DNA from 3 places in the Paraburkholderia sp. J63 genome. Region 3 is predicted to be linked to each of the others. Evidence: predicted binding sites of a transcription regulator. Region 3 holds the regulator's gene; each other region holds the start of a gene.

Region 1 (2,270 bases), on a different contig from region 3:
GCTAACCTGCTTCTCGCCGGCCTTCTCTACATCAATCCGTTGGCGCGGGTGTTTGAATTTCTTGTCGGCATGCTCGCCGCGACGCTCTATTTGAAGGTCACGCCAGATATCAAAGGATCGACGGCCGTATGGACTGGGATGGAAATCGGCGCGTGCGCACTCGTTGGCCTTTGTATTTCCTGTGCCTGGCCAGTGAGTCAGGCGTTGATGCCGATTGCACCTCAAGCTGCGGAATGGGTATTGCAGAGCGGCAGTTTCTGGGCGCTTGCATTGCTCATTTTCATCTTTGCATTTGGGCGAGGCGCACTGAGTGTGCTGCTTGGCAAGAGGCCGTTCGTTTTTCTTGGGGAGATCAGCTTTGCCGTCTATATGCTGCATCAGATCATCCTCCGGGGCATGGAGGAACATCTGCGCGGTTTCATCTCCGCTCATTCTCATGCTGCTGCGACTTTCTTTGCCATTGTCACGCTCGCTGCGGCCGCCGCTACATTCCAATATTTCGAGCGGCCAATAAGAAACGCCGTCATGCGACGGCTAAGACGATCGAACGGCATTGCGACGGAGGCAGTCCAGACCTGATAAGTTCTGGCGGTCCGTCGCCCCGACTTGATTTCCCTCCCTTTTGGCTCCCGTCGTAGTCAGATGGGGTCAGATATTCTGGTGGACCTTCTGGAACAGACGGCGCTGGGGCGCGTTCGCTTGACTCGTGCCCCGATCGCGGTCGTGGATTTCCCTGGGTGCGCCGAAATGTCGTGACGCGCTGGCCGCTTCGTCGCGTGATAAAGCGCTGCCCAGACATATCCTGGCTCCCGACGCACGTTGTCGCCAGACTGCACTATTTCATTGTTTTAATTGAGAAATTGGCGCGCGCCGCCACTCGCCACCCGGTAGTCCAGGCACCACCCCGGCCGCCGAAGATCCCCGCTCCGGGCGAAATCCCGTCCCCAAAAAAAGCCATCCGGCCCGTTCTTGAATTTGTCACCACCCGTCCATATAATTAGCACTCACCGCATGAGAGTGCTAACAACTCTGGTGCTAAAACATCGCTGGCTGGCGGTTGTCGTCAGCCAGGTTTTCTTGAGTCTCTTCAAGTCCCAATCAACAGAGGAACATCCATGAACCTTCGTCCTTTGCATGATCGCGTGATCGTCAAGCGCCTGGATCAAGAAACCAAGACCGCTTCGGGCATCGTGATCCCGGACGCAGCGGCAGAAAAGCCGGATCAAGGCGAAGTCCTGGCAGTCGGCCCGGGCAAGCGTGACGACAAGGGCGCCCAGATCGCGCTCGACGTCAAGGTCGGCGACCGCGTCCTGTTCGGCAAGTACGCTGGCCAGACCGTCAAGGTCGATGGCAACGAACTGCTCGTGATGCGCGAAGAAGACATCATGGCCGTGGTGCAGAAGTAAATTCCGCCCACCGCACATTCATCAAGAATTCAAGGAGTTAGAAGATGGCAGCTAAAGACGTCGTGTTCGGCGATTCCGCCCGTTCCAAGATGGTTGAAGGCGTGAACATTCTCGCCAACGCAGTGAAGGTCACGCTGGGTCCGAAGGGCCGCAACGTGGTCCTCGAGCGCTCGTTCGGCGGCCCGACGGTCACCAAGGACGGTGTCTCGGTCGCAAAGGAAATCGAGCTCAAGGACAAGCTCCAGAACATGGGCGCGCAAATGGTCAAGGAAGTCGCTTCCAAGACCAGCGACAACGCCGGTGACGGCACCACGACCGCAACGGTTCTGGCCCAGTCGATCGTCCGTGAAGGCATGAAGTACGTCGCATCGGGCATGAACCCGATGGACCTGAAGCGCGGCATCGACAAGGCCGTCGCAGCAGCCATCGAAGAGCTGCGCAAGGTCAGCAAGCCCTGCACGACCAACAAGGAAATCGCGCAAGTCGGCTCGATCTCGGCAAACAGCGACACGTCGATCGGCGACCGTATCGCTGAAGCGATGGACAAGGTCGGCAAGGAAGGCGTCATCACCGTCGAAGACGGCAAGTCGCTGCAAGACGAGCTCGAAGTCGTCGAAGGTATGCAATTCGACCGCGGCTACCTCTCGCCGTACTTCATCAACAACCCGGACAAGCAAGTCGCCGTGCTGGAAAGCCCGTTCGTTCTGCTGTTCGACAAGAAGATTTCGAACATCCGCGATCTGCTGCCGGTTCTGGAACAAGTCGCGAAGGCTGGCCGTCCGCTGCTGATCATCGCTGAAGACGTCGAAGGCGAAGCACTGGCTACGCTGGTCGTCAACAACATCCGTGGCATCCTGAAGACCG
Region 2 (2,270 bases), on a different contig from region 3:
CGGTCTTCGTCGGCTGCCGCGTGGGCGGGCAGGCGCTGCGCCATGGCGTCGGAGTCGCCGACGACGCCGCACATGCGGCCGTCGCCGCCGTGGTGAGCGCGGTCAATCGCGCCGCCTGGCCGCAGATCGACCGGCGCGCGGCGGCTTGATCGTACGAATGCGCACGAACTCGCAAAAACGCACGCGAATGTGCATGAAGTAACGCCGCTGCGCGTGGGCGCGGCAGCACGGTGAACGAAGCAACCGGTTTAGTGGAAGCAGTACCCGGGCTTTGCGTTGAGCGCCGACGGCAAAACGGGCCGTTGGCGTGCGCCCGATACGCTCAGCAAGCGATATCGGCGAGTGGACCTACCGGTTCTCACTCGGTAGCGCAACGCGTCGCCTGCCACGCAAGCAGACGCCAGTGGCCATCCTCCTGGGTCTGAATCGCCGTGTAGGCAATGGGATAGAGCAGCGCGCCGTTGTTCGCTTCCATTTCGATGAGCGCGCGGCCCGAGATCAGGCAGGTCTCGCGGCCCACCGGCAGCACGTCCTGCGACTGGATCTCGATCTGGCGATAGCGGCGGCGCCCCGCGGTGATCGCATCGATGAACTGCTGTTTGGTCTCGCGTTTGCCGTTCGTGTGGACGAAGGTGGCATTGTCGGACAGGAGCTGATCCAGCGACGAGCCGTCGCCGTCCACCATGGCGCGAAACCGCTCGCGCTCCAGCCCGCGTATCGCTTCGATTACTTTTGCAGCCATTGATCGAGCCCCTTGCGCACGAGTCCACGTCATCGCGCCGACCCGCGCCGAAGATTTATCGCACGCGTCTCGCTGAAATTTATACCAGGTTTTGACACATGGATACTTGCGATCAAAAGGATCGCCCTTATATAGGTGTCGTGCGGCCGTGCCTGGCCGGCCGCGCTCGAATGTCGCATCGGAGGCACTTTCGTCTCAATCCGGCGTCTGACAGATTTAGACACCATCGAGGCCGGATACCCAGGCATCGCCCAAGGCGCCAGCCGCCGTGAATCGGCCTGCTTCAGCCCCGTTTTCCTCACCGCATCCGCGCCGGATAGCGGCCTTGTTCTAGAGTATTCCTTCGGCCCGCGGGTGTGCGCGGGACCGTGACGGGCGGCAAGCCCCGTCCAGCTTGCTTCTGTGCATTTCGCTGAAATCTATCGAAACAAATATTTCGATAGGACCAGCGGAACCATGAAGCCCCTACAGACTCGAAGTATTAGCACTCGATATTTGAGAGTGCTAACATCCACCGTGGAGTCGATGTCCGACTTTTGCAAGATTCCTGAGGAGTTCGCTACGTGAGCAACGCAATGACCATGACCCTTCCGAATACGCTTAGCCCGTCGTCGGCCAAGGCCGGGGGTTCGGGTGTACTGGCGCTCGCGAACGCTTCCATGCTGCCTGGCCAACTGGGCAACATCGACGCCTACATTCAGGCCGTGAACCGGATCCCGATGTTGACGCCGCAAGAGGAGCGCCAGTTCGCGACCGAGTTCCGCGAGCAAAACAATCTCGAAGGTGCGCGCCGTCTCGTGCTGTCGCACCTGCGCCTCGTCGTCTCGATCGCGCGTAATTACCTGGGCTACGGCCTGCCGCACGCCGACCTGATCCAGGAAGGCAATATTGGGCTGATGAAGGCTGTGAAGCGCTTCGACCCCGAGCAGAACGTCCGGCTCGTGTCGTACGCCATGCACTGGATCAAGGCCGAGATTCATGAGTACATCCTGCGCAACTGGCGCATGGTGAAGGTCGCCACGACCAAGGCGCAGCGCAAGCTGTTCTTCAACCTGCGCAGCCACAAGCAGGGCCTGCAGTCGTTCACGCCCGAGGAAATCGAGGGTCTCGCGCAAGAGCTGAACGTGAAGCGCGAAGAAGTCGTGGAGATGGAAACGCGTCTGTCGGGTTCTGACATCGCGCTCGAAAGTCAGACCGACGACGGCGAAGAGTCGTTCGCCCCGATCGCCTGGCTCGCCGACTCGCACAGCGAGCCGACCGCCGTGATGGCCGCGCGTCAGCACGACCGCCTGCAGTCGGACGGCATCGCGAGCGCGCTGGAGGCACTCGACGCGCGCAGCCGCCGCATCATCGAGGCGCGCTGGCTGAACGTCGAGGACGACGGCTCGGGAGGCTCGACGCTGCACGAGCTGGCGGACGAGTTCGGCGTCTCGGCCGAGCGCATTCGCCAGATCGAAGCGAGCGCGATGAAAAAGATGCGCACGGCGCTCGCCGACTACGCCTGAGACACCAGGTCACACGGCGCGGC
Region 3 (2,270 bases):
CCGTTCCTCGCGCTCGAAGCTGCCCGCGAGCAGTTGCGGCACGACCTCCTGCATGTCGGAGAACGGGATGTCGGTGATGAAGCCCAGGCGCCCGTGGTTGATACCAATGAGCGGCGTGCGATAGGGCGCGAGCTGGCGGCCGATGCCGAGCATCGTGCCGTCGCCGCCGAGCACGACGGCCACATCGGCGCGCGCGCCGATCTCGGCGATCTGCAGCGCCGGATAGCCGGTGGCGCCGATCTGCTGGGCGGTGCTCGCCTCGAACACGACGTCGAAGCCGCGCTGCGAAATCGTCTGCGCGAGCGCCATCAGCGGCTCGCCGATGCCTTGCGTATTGCTGCGCCCGACGAGCGCAACCGTCTTGAACTGGCTCTGGATCTTCTGGATCTGCATGCCGGCATTACACCATAGTCGAGTCTCGAAAAGAACCTGGCGACCCACGCCCGCCGGGCGCGGGCGTGCGCTGCGCCCCTTTTTTGCAGGCGGCCGTGACACGGCGATGACGCGCCTATGACAGTGGCATAAATGCCGCCGTTTTTACAGGCCGCCCAGCATGGTATCCAGCAGGGCGCCCGGAGCGCCCCGCCAGGCGCCGCCGACCCGCGCTCGCGGGCCGCCAGCGCAGGCGAGCGCGGACTCGCCGCCAACCCGGCATTAGGCTAGAATTTTCAGTCATGCTAGATCCCCGCGCACAAACCCTCCTCAAAACGCTGATCGAGCGCTACATCGCCGAAGGTCAGCCGGTCGGCTCGCGCACGCTGTCGCGCTTTTCCGGCCTGGAGTTGAGCCCGGCGACGATCCGCAACGTGATGTCGGACCTCGAGGAGCTGGGGCTCGTGTCCAGCCCGCATACCTCGGCGGGGCGCGTGCCCACGCCGCGCGGCTATCGCCTCTTCGTCGACACCATGCTCACCGTCGAGCCCTCGGCCGACGAAGATGCGGTCACGCGCGCGGTCAAGACCACGCTGCGCCCCGGCGAGCCGCAGAAGGTGGTGGCGGCGGCGGCCAGCGTGCTCTCGAACCTCTCGCAATTCGCGGGCGTGGTGCTCACCCCGCGGCGCAGCCACGTGTTCAAGCAGGTCGAGTTCATGCGCCTGTCGGACAAGCGCATCCTGCTCATCATCGTGACGCCCGAAGGCGACGTGCAGAACCGCATCATGGCGACGCAACGCGACTTCACGCCTTCCGAGCTCATCGAAGCCTCCAATTACATCAACGCGCACTTTGCCGGCCTCTCGTTCGACGAGGTGCGCCGCCGCCTGCGCGAAGAGATCGACGCGCTGCGCGGCGACATGACCACGCTCATGCACGCGGCCGTGACCGCGAGCACCGACGAGACCGACACGGGCGAGACCGTGCTCATTTCCGGCGAGCGTAACCTGCTCGAAGTGGCCGATTTGTCGTCGGACATGGCGCGCCTGCGCAAGCTCTTCGACGTGTTCGACCAGAAAACGAGCCTCCTGCAACTGCTCGACGTGTCGAGCCACGCCCAGGGCGTGCAGATTTTCATTGGCGGCGAGTCGAACCTCGTGCCGATCGAGGAAATGAGCGTGGTGACGGCGCCCTACGAAGTGAACGGCAAGATCGTCGGCACGCTCGGCGTGATCGGCCCGACGCGCATGGCCTACAACCGCGTGATTCCGATCGTCGACATCACCGCGCGCCTGCTCTCCCTCGCGCTCAGCCAGAACTGAACCGGACACGTTTTTCTCGCGTTTCCCTGTGTATCCGGTGTATGCGTGATCATCGCCCGAAGCGGCGCGGCGCGCCATTGGCCGAATGGCCAGCGTGGCGAGCGCTGCCAGCATGATTCCAGGAATCGCTTCGGAGCGGGCCAGGCGCATCGAAATGCGCCCGCTATAATGCGCACTTGTGCAACCGTTGCCGCGCGTTGAAGTGCGGCGCCCCTGATCGCCTATGCGTTTCGACCTGGAGCGGCCCCTGCAGTCCGCCGTCGCGCATCGTGTCGCGGTGCTGCTCATCAATCTGGGCACGCCCGACGCGCCCACGCCGCGCGCCGTGCGCCGCTATCTCGCGCAATTCCTCTCCGACCCGCGCGTGGTCGAGATTCCCGCGCCCATCTGGCAGGTGATCCTGCGCGGGCTGATCCTGCCATTTCGCGGCCGCTCGTCGGCGAAGAAGTACGCGGCGGTCTGGTCTCCCGAGGGCTCGCCGCTGCGCGTGCATACGCAGAAGCAGGCCGATGGCCTGCGCCACCTGCTGCATCTGAACGACTACACGGTGCTCGTGGACTACGCGATGCGCTACGG

What was found. The regulator HrcA, encoded in region 3, represses chaperone genes, less so after heat shock. The targets are predictions, from matches to a motif close to TTAGCACTCNNNNNNNNNGAGTGCTAA.
Region 1: a site for HrcA is predicted at 998-1,024, ahead of groES (co-chaperone GroES). Genes of this name have one in related genera too.
Region 2: a site for HrcA is predicted at 1,224-1,250, ahead of rpoH (RNA polymerase sigma factor RpoH). Genes of this name have one in related genera too.

The regions. Positions count from the first base shown of each region.
Region 1 covers NZ_CAJMZF010000038.1:66,404-68,673, forward strand. The annotation lists gene U5775_RS29960 (acyltransferase) at 1-579, shown strand, start outside; gene groES (co-chaperone GroES) at 1,116-1,406, shown strand; gene groL (chaperonin GroEL) at 1,451-2,270, shown strand, end outside.
Region 2 covers NZ_CAJMZF010000012.1:52,325-54,594, forward strand. The annotation lists gene leuA (2-isopropylmalate synthase) at 1-149, shown strand, start outside; gene U5775_RS15205 (nuclear transport factor 2 family protein) at 359-742, opposite strand; gene rpoH (RNA polymerase sigma factor RpoH) at 1,306-2,247, shown strand.
Region 3 covers NZ_CAJMZF010000010.1:130,845-133,114, forward strand. The annotation lists gene U5775_RS13595 (NAD kinase) at 1-393, opposite strand, end outside; gene hrcA (heat-inducible transcriptional repressor HrcA) at 675-1,694, shown strand; gene hemH (ferrochelatase) at 1,918-2,270, shown strand, end outside.